Regions from separate parts of the Streptococcus sp. 4094 genome, predicted to be linked through region 2. Evidence: riboswitches for the same ligand, from Rfam matches in the RefSeq annotation. Region 2 holds a riboswitch; the other holds the start of a gene.
What was found. Region 2 has a riboswitch for thiamine pyrophosphate ahead of HT721_RS08210 (TenA family protein). Riboswitches for the same ligand answer to the same signal wherever they lie in the genome.
Positions count from the first base shown of each region.

Region 1: it holds a riboswitch for thiamine pyrophosphate, as region 2 does, so the genes downstream of both, HT721_RS03510 (thiamine-binding protein) here and HT721_RS08210 (TenA family protein) in region 2, are expected to answer to the same signal.

Region 1 is NZ_VMMI01000011.1:66,283-72,513, forward strand. Features, by position in the region: gene HT721_RS03485 (ATP-dependent Clp protease ATP-binding subunit) at 1-1,593, opposite strand, end outside; gene HT721_RS03490 (CtsR family transcriptional regulator) at 1,595-2,053, opposite strand; gene HT721_RS03495 (ABC transporter ATP-binding protein) at 2,176-2,901, opposite strand; gene HT721_RS03500 (ABC transporter substrate-binding protein) at 2,901-3,908, opposite strand; gene HT721_RS03505 (ABC transporter permease) at 3,947-4,705, opposite strand; gene HT721_RS03510 (thiamine-binding protein) at 4,668-4,958, opposite strand; TPP riboswitch at 5,027-5,129, opposite strand; gene cbpD (choline binding-anchored murein hydrolase CbpD) at 5,212-6,231, opposite strand, start outside.
Region 2 is NZ_VMMI01000034.1:56,997-63,227, reverse strand. Features, by position in the region: gene thiM (hydroxyethylthiazole kinase) at 1-375, opposite strand, end outside; gene HT721_RS08210 (TenA family protein) at 504-1,172, opposite strand; TPP riboswitch at 1,379-1,467, opposite strand; gene lctO (L-lactate oxidase) at 1,616-2,752, opposite strand; gene lysS (lysine--tRNA ligase) at 3,373-4,863, opposite strand; gene pyrE (orotate phosphoribosyltransferase) at 5,237-5,869, opposite strand; gene pyrF (orotidine-5'-phosphate decarboxylase) at 5,909-6,231, opposite strand, start outside.

The DNA.
Region 1 (6,231 bases), on a different contig from region 2:
GTTGCGGCGAATCGCACGGCTAATGCTTGAAACAGCTTGATCTTGACCGATAACACGTTTGTGCAGTTCAGCTTCCAGATTCAAGTATTTTTTAGCGTCCGTTTGGGTCAGTTTTTGGACTGGAATACCTGATAAACGACTCAAGGTGGTCAAAATATCAGACTCTGTCACCAAGTCTTTATAGACAGGTACTTCCTCTTCTTTTGCGATTAGCTGGGCTGCCTGTTTCCACTTGCCATCCATCAAGGCCTTGTCAGCTGGACTCAAGTCAGAATCGTCTGCTTTTACATGCTTTGATTTATTTTGCACTGTTGCTGCTGCCTCATCCAAGAGATCGATAGCAGAGTCTGGCAAATGGCGACTGGTTAAGTAACGATGAGCCATCTTAACCGCTATTTCAACCGCTTCATCTGTGATTTGCACACGGTGATGTTTCTCATAAGTCGCCTTCAAACCTTGCAAAATGGTCATGCTGTCTGCAACACTTGGTTCTTCAATCGTTACTTTAGCGAATCGACGAGAAAGGGCCGCATCTTTTTCGATGTGTTTTTGGTATTCTTCCTGAGTGGTCGCACCAACCGTTCTCAAAGTTCCACGCGCCAAGGCTGGTTTCAAGATATTGGCCGCATCCAAAGTTGAATCAATACCGCTACCAGAACCCATGATGGTGTGGAGTTCATCGATAAAGAGGATGACTTGGCCATCTTCTTCAATATCCTTGATGATATTGTTCATGCGTTCTTCAAAGTCACCACGGAAACGTGTCCCTGCAACGACATTCATCAAATCAAGCTCTAACACGCGCATCTTAGCCATTTCCGTAGGCACATCCCCACTAGCAATACGCTGGGCAAGACCAAGCGCCAGAGCAGTTTTCCCGACACCAGCATCCCCAACCAAGACAGGATTATTCTTAGTCTTACGGCTTAAGATTTGAATCATACGGGATATTTCTTTGTCTCGACCGATGACTGGTTCTAACTTGCCAGAACGCGCTTGCTCTGTCAAATCATGCGTATAATCCTCGAGACCACCACTCGGAGTCTGTGGCATGCCCATCATATTAGCCATAGAATTTTGCTTATCAGCTACTGTACGATGGCGTTGGCGTAAAGCCTTGAGGTCTTCACGAGTCCAACCTGCACGTTCTTCTAGATTTCGACGTAGGGCAGCAATCTTGACCTGATCTTTCTTGTCTTCATAAGAAAAACCAGCCCTCTCCAAGATACGAGTCGCCAAGGCATTTCCATCATGCAAAATCGCATAAAGGACGTGCTCCGTCCCTAGCACCTTAGCATGGACCACTGACGCTACATACTCTGCTTCATCAAAAAGAACCTGCAAACGATGGGAGAACGGCAACTCCGTAAAAGTTTCATCCTGGCTATAGTCCGTTTCAGTCAGTTCCAAAGCGACTTCTTCTAAACGGTCCATCTCATATGGATAATCATTTAAAGTCGCCCCTGCCACACTATAACTGTGATTGGACATGGCAATCAACAAGTGCCAAGACTCTAGGTAACGAGCTCCAAAATGGCCAGCAACCATGTAGGCACTGTCGATACATTCATTCAATGCTTTTGAATAGTTCATCTTACTTCCCTTTTCTATCTATCTCTTGTATGACCTGTCGTAGCATATTAGCTCGACGGACTGGAGCTTCTTCTCCTAGAACGCGATCCAAAGCTACTGCCATCAGCAAATTCATCTCCTGCTTGGTCATCAATTCCTGCTCAACCAAAAGCTGCAGAATATCCTCATAAATTTCTTGACTAACTCGCTCACCAATTGAGTAAAGCAGCTCCCTGAGCATTTCATGATGACTCGAAAACTCAATCCGTCCTATCCGAATATAGCCTCCACCACCACGCTTACTTTCAACCAAGTAGCCTCTACTTTCCGTAAAGCGTGTCTTGATCACATAATTAATCTGACTAGGAACAACCTGAAAAGTATCCGCCAACTGACTCCGTTGCAACTCCACAATTCCAGATTGATCTAAAATCGCCTTGATGTAGGCCTCAATATGATCCGATGTATTTTTAAATCTCATTACAAACCCACCTCTCTCTTTAAACCTTGACTATCTTTGACTATTATACCGAAATTTTCTCATTTTTAAAAGAAAAAGGGCGCTAGTAAAGGATAATCTTCACCAACTCCCTATTTTTCTACTTATTCTAAGCCTAATTCTGCTAAGATTTGACGTTTGTAGGTAATCTTTTGGACTTCCTTGTCCTCATCTTCAGACCAATCTAGTTTAATTTCTGAAACAATCTGCCCAGGGCGATTTTTCAAGATATAGATGCGGTCGCTGAGATTAAGGGCCTCCTCTATACTATGAGTAATAATCAATGTTGTCAGCTGCAACTGTTTGTGAATCTCAAGGTACCAAGCGTGGAGTTCCATCTTGGTCATCTCATCCAAGGCGCTAAAGGCCTCATCTAAGAGAAAGAGCTTGTGCCCGAAAAGGTAAGTTCGAAGCAAGGCCACACGCTGACGCATCCCTCCGCTAAGTTCATGGGGATACTTGTCTCGTACAGCTGTCAACTGGAAGGTCGCAAGAATGTCATCCGCTCGGGCAATAGATTCCGCCTTATCCACTTTTTGAATCAAGAGGGGCAAAATGATATTACCAAGCACCGTCTTGTGCTCCAAGAGCAAGTCCTTTTGCAACATATAACTCACGCGCCCCTTGGGATTTTCTTCACCATCAAGGACAATTCTCCCTGACTGAACTTCTAAAATCCCCGCAATTAAGTTGAAAAGCGTAGTCTTACCAACACCACTTGGGCCTAAGATAGAAACCACTTCTCCTGAAGTCACCTGCAGGTTAATGTCCTCTAAAATCCTCTCTTGACCATAGGCATAACTGACGTGTTCTAGTCTAATCTCTGTCATTATTTCACAAATTCGTTGGTGAAGCCTTTGTCTGTCAAGTCTTCTTTAAGGATACCATTTTCTTTATCCCATTTGTAGAAGGCATTCCAGCGAGCTGCATCAAATTGACCCCATTTTTCCTTGTCGCTTGCGTATTCTTTTGACAAGTATTTTTGAGATTCGATGACAAAGTCACGTTTTTCCTTGAGTTCAGGTGCATTTTTGATGAGGATATCAGCTGCTTCTTCTGGATGCTCCATAGCATATTGGTAACCTTTTTTGATAGCTTGGATGACTTTACGAGCTTCTTCTTTATTGTCTTTCAGATAGTCGTTGTTTGCGATGATAACTGGTGAATAGTAGTCAAATTCTTTAACGTAGTCTTTCAAGTACATGAAATTAGCATCTACACCTTGAGATTTAGCAAGAATTCCGTCCCATCCATAGTAGATCCAAGCAGCATCAAAGACGCCATTGGCAATCGGTGTGATTGAGTTTGAGTCGTTGTTTGGTACTTTTTCAACTTTTTCAAAGTCTCCACCTTGAGATTCTACTAAGGTTTTCAACATAGCAAGTTCAGTTGGGTCATTCCAAGTTCCGTATTTCTTCCCAACCAAGTCTTTTGGACTGGTAACATTGTCAGATTTACGTGAGATGATTCCTGATGTATTGTGTTCAACAATAGCTGCAACGGCAGTAATTCCTGCCCCTTTTTCTAACTTCTTAGCCATGTAGTCTTGGAAATACACTGCAAATGGTGCCTTACCATTGATAACCAAGTCAGAAGAACTTTCTTCTGGTGGCAATTTCAAATCAACATCCACTCCAGCTTCTTTGAAATAACCTTTTTCCTTGGCAACATAAAGCCCTGTGTGGTTGGTATTTGGTGTCCAGTCTAGGATAAAGTCGATTTTCTTGAGTTCTGCCTCTTTGTTGTCCTTAGAAGCAGTTCCTTGACCACAGGCCACAAGCACAACAGCTACAAGAACTGTCACAAGCGTTAAAAACACTTTCCATGTTTTCTTCATTCTAATTTCCTCTTTTCTTTTTTTGAAACATTCTAATTCTACGAACGTTTCCATTTAATAACATATTTTTCACTAATATCGACCAGCTTCATACCCAAAAGGCTGATAATCGATACCAGAATAATAATAGCGAACATGGTATCATACTGAAACAGTTTTTTGGACTGAATCATATAAACACCAAGACCCTCAAAGCCTCCTAACCACTCAGATACCACTGTTGTGATAAAGGCGTAGGAGACACTGACCCTCAGACCTGCATAAAAGTAAGGCAGACTGACTGGAATTTTAAAATGCCACAGGATTTGCCAAGGTTTGGCCCGCATCAGACTAAACAAGGTCAGCATATCCTTGTCGCAATGCCTAAAACCGTCCAAAATACTGACGATGATAGGAAAGGTTGTCGTCAAAATAATCAAGACAATCTTGGGCAGAATCCCATAACCTAGCCACAAGACCAAGATAGGAGCTATGGCAATGGTCGGAATGGTCTGAACAACCACCATCATAGGGTAAATCAGGTCATTGAGCCAAGTTAAACTATCCATAAGTACAGCCATGAGACAGGCAATCAAGACTCCCAAAATCAGTCCCAATAAAGCCACTCTCAAGGTCGCCCAGCTATGGTGCCAGAGAAATTCTCTGTCACGAACAAAGGACTGGAGAATTTCAAAAGGTGTCGGCAGGATAAACTTGGGGAGAAGTTTAAGAAAACCTGCTAACTGCCAGATTGACAAGACTCCCAGAAAGCCCAATAGACTAATGTGTCGTCTCAGTATACTTTTCAAGTTTCTCATCAATACTTAAAATCTCTCCTACATTTATTTTGACATTGGCAAAGACATTATCTGCCTCCTGCCCTGCCACTTCCAGCGCTTCTTTGAGAATACGCATGAGCTCATCAAACTCCCCTTCCAAGACCGTTTCAAATGGTGTCACCACCATCGTCACTTCTTGAACTTGCAGATAAGCAATGACCTGATCGATAACAGCTATCCGATCAATCCCCTGCGCTAGGGGTAAAACTTGCAAGGCAATGCTTGCTTTCATAAAAACCTCCTCTTCTCGTTTTCCTTTGACAAAAAGAAAAACCTTTGCCATATATGGAAAAGGTCAAGAATAGACTAAGTATCGTTCCCTACGCTGGCATTACCCAGATCAGGTGCGGTCGAAGTTTAACACTTCCTCTCAGACTGTACACAGACTCCCATATATTATATAGATATATGATAGCGCAAAATACAAAAAATGTCAAGGAAACTGCTTACAGAAAAGAGCAGGAAAAATTTCCTACTCCAATTTTCTATACTCGTTCTCCATCACTGTTTACTCTGTAGCCATCCACCGTCGTATTAACAGCTAAGACACCTGAAGAGTAAGAATAATACCACTTACCAGAAACTTGATACCAGCCTGTTTTCATTGCCCCTGAACTATCCAGATAATACCACGAGCCATTTTCCTTTAACCAGCCTGTCTGCATTTCACCAGATGATTTCAAATAATACCAACTAGAACCATCCTTCAACCAGCCTGTTGATTTAGAGCCATTTGATTTGAAATGATACCAACTACCATTTATTTTCTTCCAACCAACAGTTGAACTACTATTGGATCCATAGCTAGAGATGTTTCCTGATTGGTTCTGATAATTTTGTGAAGAAGTCACTCCCTCTAGCTGTATATAGCGACGACTTCCGTTATAAGCTGTATAACTCAACCACTTGTATCCATCTTTTTCGAGAATTTGATCATAATGAACCTTCTCCCCAGGATAATAGTAATCAATCGCAGTTGCGCTAGCTAGTGGCTGATTTTTGATAGCAGACTTAAACTTGAAATAATGTGTTCCTCCTGTTGAAGAAAGAACAGAATTACCTAGAGGATTTTTATTCACAGCCTCCAATTGAACATAACGATAGCTTCCGTTATAAGATATATAACTCAACCACTTGTACCCATCTTTTTCAAGTACCTGATCATAATGAACACTCTCACCTGAAGAATAATATGCAATTGAAGTTGCACTAACTAAAGGTTGATTTTTTATGGCTGCCTTATTCTTAAAATAATGAGTTCCTCCTGTAGAAGAAGGTTGACTATTGAATACTTTGCCACTACTTACTATATTACCCCCAGCCAAATCTTTAAAATGAATAAATCCTGTCATCGTATTTGCTTTTATACTTCGTTTATTATAGGCTTCTGTATAACCATAGTTATATTCCTCGATCTCAATCTGATCTCCCATTACATTTGACACCCAGGCAACATGCCCATAAGTTCCTGCAGTAGACCAAGCAATGGAGCCAATCGTCGGTGT
Region 2 (6,231 bases):
TACTAAAGAAGCAATCTCTCCAGCATTCCCCCTAATCGCAGCTAGTTTGTAATTGTTGATTAAATCATCTGCTACTTTTTTTCTATATTCTCCTGCTCCACAGGCTACAGGATCTAAAACTGCTGGGACATTATATTTCTCTGCAATTTTCAGAGCAGCTTGGTATAATTTCCAATTATCATCCGTTAAAGTCCCAATGTTAATCAATAATCCTCCAGCATATTTTAATAGATCTTCTAAGTCTGCTGGGTACTCGCTCATAGCTGGTGAGGCACCCAGTGCTACTAATCCATTTGCTGTGAAATTTTTTACTACATCATTGGTTATGCAAATGACCAAAGGTGCTTTTTCTTTTAATAATTTTAAACTTGTCATATTGAATTCCTTCCTTTTCACTTTATACGATCTATTGATTTCGATTTATCTCTATCTTTAGTTGAGAATTTTTTTCAGTTACATTGAATGATTTACCTCATCAAATTTGTAAATATCCTAAACTTTCTCTAGGCGTCATAACCAATATCAAAAAAGGCTAATTCTAAAGCGACCGCTTGATTCCAGCGTTGCTGAAGTTCTGTCAAATCTTCTCGACCTTTCCCGACACGATTGAGTTCGTCAACCAGAAATTGAACCCACTCTGCAAAGAAAGGACCTCTGTGGAGATTGATCCATTCCGAATGAATATAGGCTTCAGGTAGAGCCAAATCTTTAGAACCCCAGTCTAAATAGAGACCTTCTGCAATGACCAGCATGACCAAAAGATGAGCATAGTCTGATGAAGCCACTGCCGAATACATCAGATCCTGAAAGGCTTTTGTTACAGGGTGCAAGCTCACTTCCAGATAGTCATTCTCAGATACTTTTAACTCTTTGAAAGCCTTTTGGAAATAACCGTCTTCATCTGCTTCAAGAAAGCCTAGTTGCTTGGCAAAACGAAGCTTGGATTCAATCTGGTCTGCGTGGGCTACGCAGGCACCCAGCATGGATAAGAAGGCATCAAAGAAGTGATAATCTTGAATTAGGTAGTCTTTTAAGACCTTATTCTTAATTGTCCCTGCAAAAAGTTCCTTGACAAAACGATGATTGATTGCAGCCTGCCAATCCTTCTGACTATTTTTTAATAATTCTCCAACAGTCAAACCTGGCTCAAATGCATAAACCTGTGTTTCCATATTTATTTTTCCTCTCTTTACTCCTTAGTAATCAATAAAATACCAAGCAAAATCCTAGTTTCACTTGACCCTTTTAAAGAAAATCTAGGGCATTTGCAGAGAGCTACCTAAACAAACCTATCCAGTTTTATATAAACAAAAAAACTCCAATTACAATCAAGAATTAGAGTTGACTTACAAGATTTGATCGTTCATTTCGCCATACGAAAAAACGTTTCACATTTCCCTTCGCCAGTCTTAACTGTAGCAGGTTCAATGGGTATCATCTCAGCCTAAAGCACCCCAAATGTCTTTATTATTTAATTACTGCACCAGTATAGCAAAAAATGAAAGCTCTAGCAAGATATTTGACCGAAAAATATCTTTATATAGTTTTTGATAGCGATTTATTCTTCCAATACACGAAGAAAAACCTCCACATTCAGTGGAGGCAATCTCTTTTATCAATACAATTTTAAGTCACGTGGGTCAACTGGGAAGGTTGGGTTGTATGGATTGTGACGGAGCTTGAAGTGTTTGACATCTTCAATAGTCTGAGTTCCAGACAACTGCATGACTGTCTTCAATTCCGCATTCAAGTGTTCAAAGACTTGACGCACACCAACACTACCACCGAGAGCTAAACCATAGATAACAGGGCGACCAATAGCTACCAAGTCTGCTCCTGAAGCCAAGGCTTTAAAGACATGTTGACCACGACGAACACCAGAGTCAAAGACGATCGGCACACGTTTGTCAACTGCTTCTGCTACTTCTTGAAGTGAGTCGAAGGCAGCTGGTCCACCGTCGATTTGACGACCACCGTGGTTGGTTACCCAGATACCAGAAGCTCCTGCAGCAAGCGAACGTTCAACGTCCTCACGGCATTGTGGTCCCTTGACATACACAGGAAGTCCTGAGTATTCAGCGATAAATTCTACATCGCGTGGAGACAAGCGTTGTTTAGCTGATTTGTAAACAAAGTCCATTGATTTACCAGCACCTTCTGGCAGGTATTCTTCAACAATCGGCATGCCAACTGGGAAGACAAAACCATTACGCTTATCCACTTCACGATTACCCCCTACAGTAGCATCTGCCGTCAAGACAATCGCCTTATAACCTTCAGCCTTCACACGGTCCATGATGTGGCGGTTAATCCCGTCATCTTTACTAAAGTAAAATTGGAACCAATGAGGTGTCCCTTGGAGGGCTTCAGAAATCTCTGGAAGGTCAACAGTAGAGTAAGAACTGGTTGTGTAAAGAGAACCGAACTCATGCACACCACGCGCAGTTGCCACTTCACCTTGTTCGTTTGCCAATTTATGAGCCGCAACAGGCGCCATAATGATTGGTGAAGACAATTTTTCACCTGCAAATTCAATTTCTGTACTTGGATTTTCTACATTGCAAAGCGTATGCGGAACGATGAGTTTGTGGTTAAAAGCACGGATGTTCTCCCGTAAAGTAAAAGTATCCTCTGCTCCACTGGCGATATAACCAAAGGCTGCTTTAGGGATCACTTTTTGCGCCATGGGCTCCAAATCATAGGTATTGATGAAATCTACATGCCCTTCTGCATTGCTTGTTTTGTATGACATAAACTGTCCTCCTTGATTAAGTAAGCGTTTGCTTTTTACTATACAACTATAATAACTCTTTTTTCAATCATTTTCAAGAGTTTTGCTTAAAAACCATCTTATTTTTTCATACAATATACTATCCCTACTTTCCTTAAACTCTAAACTTTAGTCTATATTAAGTGAATCGTTGAGATTTTTTGCTGCCAGGCATTTGAACTACTTTTTTATTTGCTGATTCTATCTACTAATGCTATAAAAAACAAGTGAATAAGACACCAGAACATCCTCTAATAGGGCCTAGGGACTTATATCAATCCCATATATACTGTTTAAGCAAGATACTATCCTAGTGACGCTAACTTCCTATCCCACTTATTAATTTTTATTTATAGTGAATCTGAACAAATCAATTGGGGGATCCAAGTCAATTTCTAGTACTTTTTGAAAAGTTTCAGCGTACTATCGTAAAATGAAATAAAACATGCGCAAATTGATTAGGGAATTTAAACCAATTTCTAACAATGTCTTAGAAATCAAAGTGTACTATTTCAACTTCAACACACTATACTTCATTTTCTCCTTAAATTCAGTCTCTTTTTGCATCAAAAAACCTCTGGCAAGAGCCAGAGGATAAGTGCTTATTTCATTGTTGGAAAGAGCAATACGTCACGGATAGTAGTTGTATCAGTGAGGAGCATGCAGAGACGGTCGATACCGATTCCCAAACCACCTGTTGGTGGCATACCATATTCAAGGGCTTCGATGTAGTCGTAGTCGATACCGGTCGCTTCATCATCACCAAGTTCTTTGGCTTTGGCTTGGGCTTCAAAACGACTAAGTTGGTCGATTGGGTCGTTTAGCTCAGTAAAGGCATTACCGTACTCCTTAGTCATGATGAAGAGCTCGAAACGGTCAGTAAAGCGTTGGTCTTCAGGATTCTTCTTAGCCAGTGGAGATACAGCTACTGGATGTCCATAGACAAAGGTTGGTTGGATCAAGGTTTCTTCAACAAACTCTTCAAAGAAGGCATTGATAATGTGACCAACTTCAGTATAGTGTTTCTCAACTGGAACTTTCTTCTCAGCAGCGATAGCTTTAGCTTCTTCCAAAGTCATGTCTTGCCAGAAATCTACACCAGTAATGTCTTTGATAGCATCCACCATGTGAACACGTTTAAATGGTTCATTGATTTTGATTTCAGTACCTTGGTAGTTGACTGGACCATCGCCCTTAACTGATTTAGCAGCGTGTTGGATAATACCTTCAGTCAAGTCCATGATGTCTTGGAAGTCAGCATAAGCTTGGTAGACTTCGATAGAAGTAAATTCAGGGTTATGAGTAGCGTCCATTCCTTCATTACGGAAGATACGGCCGATTTCATAGACACGCTCCATACCGCCAACGATAAGGCGTTTCAAGTGAAGCTCAGTCGCGATACGAAGCACCATGTCAATGTTTTGGGCATTGTGGTGGGTGATAAATGGACGGGCAGAAGCACCACCAGCTTCGTTGTGAAGAACAGGTGTTTCCACTTCAAGGAAACCTTTTTGATCAAGGTAACGACGAATTTCAGAAATGATTTTTGAACGAGTGACAAAGCGCTCAAAGCTTTCACGATTCGAAATCAAGTCAAGGTAACGTTTACGGTAAATTGTTTCAACGTCTGTCAAACCATGGAATTTCTCAGGAAGAGGACGAAGAGCCTTAGACAAGTGTGTGATGTGAGTAGCCTTGATAGAGAGTTCTCCCATATCCGTACGCATCACTTCACCTTCGACACCAAGGAAGTCACCAAGGTCTGCTTTTTTGAAGATTTCGTAGTTTTCTTCACCGACAGCATCCTTACGAACGTAGATCTGGATTTGACCTTCGCGGTCTTGAAGGTGGGCAAAACCTACTTTACCTTTACCACGTTTGGTTACCAAGCGTCCTGCGATAGTTGCTGTTTCATTTTTATCATGTAATTGTTCTTTATCGAGGTCGGCATATTTATCTTTTAATTCTTGTGAATTTGCAGTACGTTCAAAACGTTTTCCGAAAGGATCGATTCCTTGTTCACGGAGCGCAGCCATTTTTTCACGGCGAACGATCTGCTGGTCATTTAGTTCTTCCATATGTTCTGTAGACATGGGATCCTCCTAGTTTTACTCAAAATTGAATACGATGAGTCATTTTTTGCGATACTCCCATTTTATCATAAATAAGCAAGAAATTCACGGATAATCTTTCAAAACTAAAAAGAACTTGACGCTAAAATCACTGAAAAGACTGGGATAAGCAAGAAATTTCAACATCTCAGAAAAGGAAATCTGACCATGTTTATGGATTATACTTTAACCCTTGTAACTTTCATGACGTGTGCTACTTTTTATATAAGAGCAAGCCAAGCAAATCTAAAACTTAAACAATTGACGTAAAAAACATTAACAACTTGAATCTTGCCATTCATACACCTGATATGACAGAATAGTATAATTTTTAACCTTTTAGTCTTTTGATTTTTTACACCTCTTGCCAATTTTCTTGGTCTTCTTTAAATCGTTTTAGAAGGTCGAGTCCTTCTGGTGTGATATAACCTTCTTCTTGGGCTAGGTGAATGAGTTCACTATAGTTAGAAAGCGTTACTAGTTTGACACCTGCATCTGAGAAGTTCTTATCTGCTTTTGGCAATTGGTAGCTGAAAATCGCTACAACACCGAGAACCTCTGCTCCTTCTCGCTTAGCTGCTGCCACGGCCTCGAGAACAGAACCACCTGTTGAAATAAGGTCTTCAACCACTACCATTTTTTGACCTTGAGCTACACGGCCTTCAATTTGATTACCAGCTCCATGGTCTTTTGGTTTGCTACGGATGTAGGCAAATGGCAGGTTCATCTTGTCAGCAATGATTGCTCCGTGAGGAATCCCTGCTGTCGCAGTTCCTGCAATCACCTCAACCTCAGGAAAAGCTTCTTTGATAGCTTCCACAAAGCCATTTTCAATTAGGGTACGAGTTTCTGGATAGGCTAGTGTCACACGATTATCAGTGTAAATAGGTGACTTGATGCCAGATGCCCAAGTGAAAGGCTCATCTGGTTTGAGGTAAACGGCTTGGATTTTCAAGAGGTGGCTAGCGATATCTTTAGCAAGTGTCATGGTCTTCTCCTTTTATTTTTCTACTCTAGTTCTTTAATTTCAGTCCTGTGTCCATTCATCCTTGATGGCATGATAAGCTGCAACAGGATCCTTAGCTTGGGTAATGGGACGTCCCACTACGATATAGTCACTACCGATTTGATAGGCATCAGCAGGTGTCATAACGCGTTTTTGGTCTCCAACTGCAGCTCCCTGTGGACGAATTCCGGGCGTTAAACAGATAAAATCTGGTTTGGTAGCCTGCTTGATGACTTGCACTTCCTGAGCTGAGCAAACAACACCGTCTAATCCAGCTTCAGCTGTCTTCTTGGCATAATGAATCACAGACTCTTGCAGGCTGGTTTGGATATTTTGAAAATCCT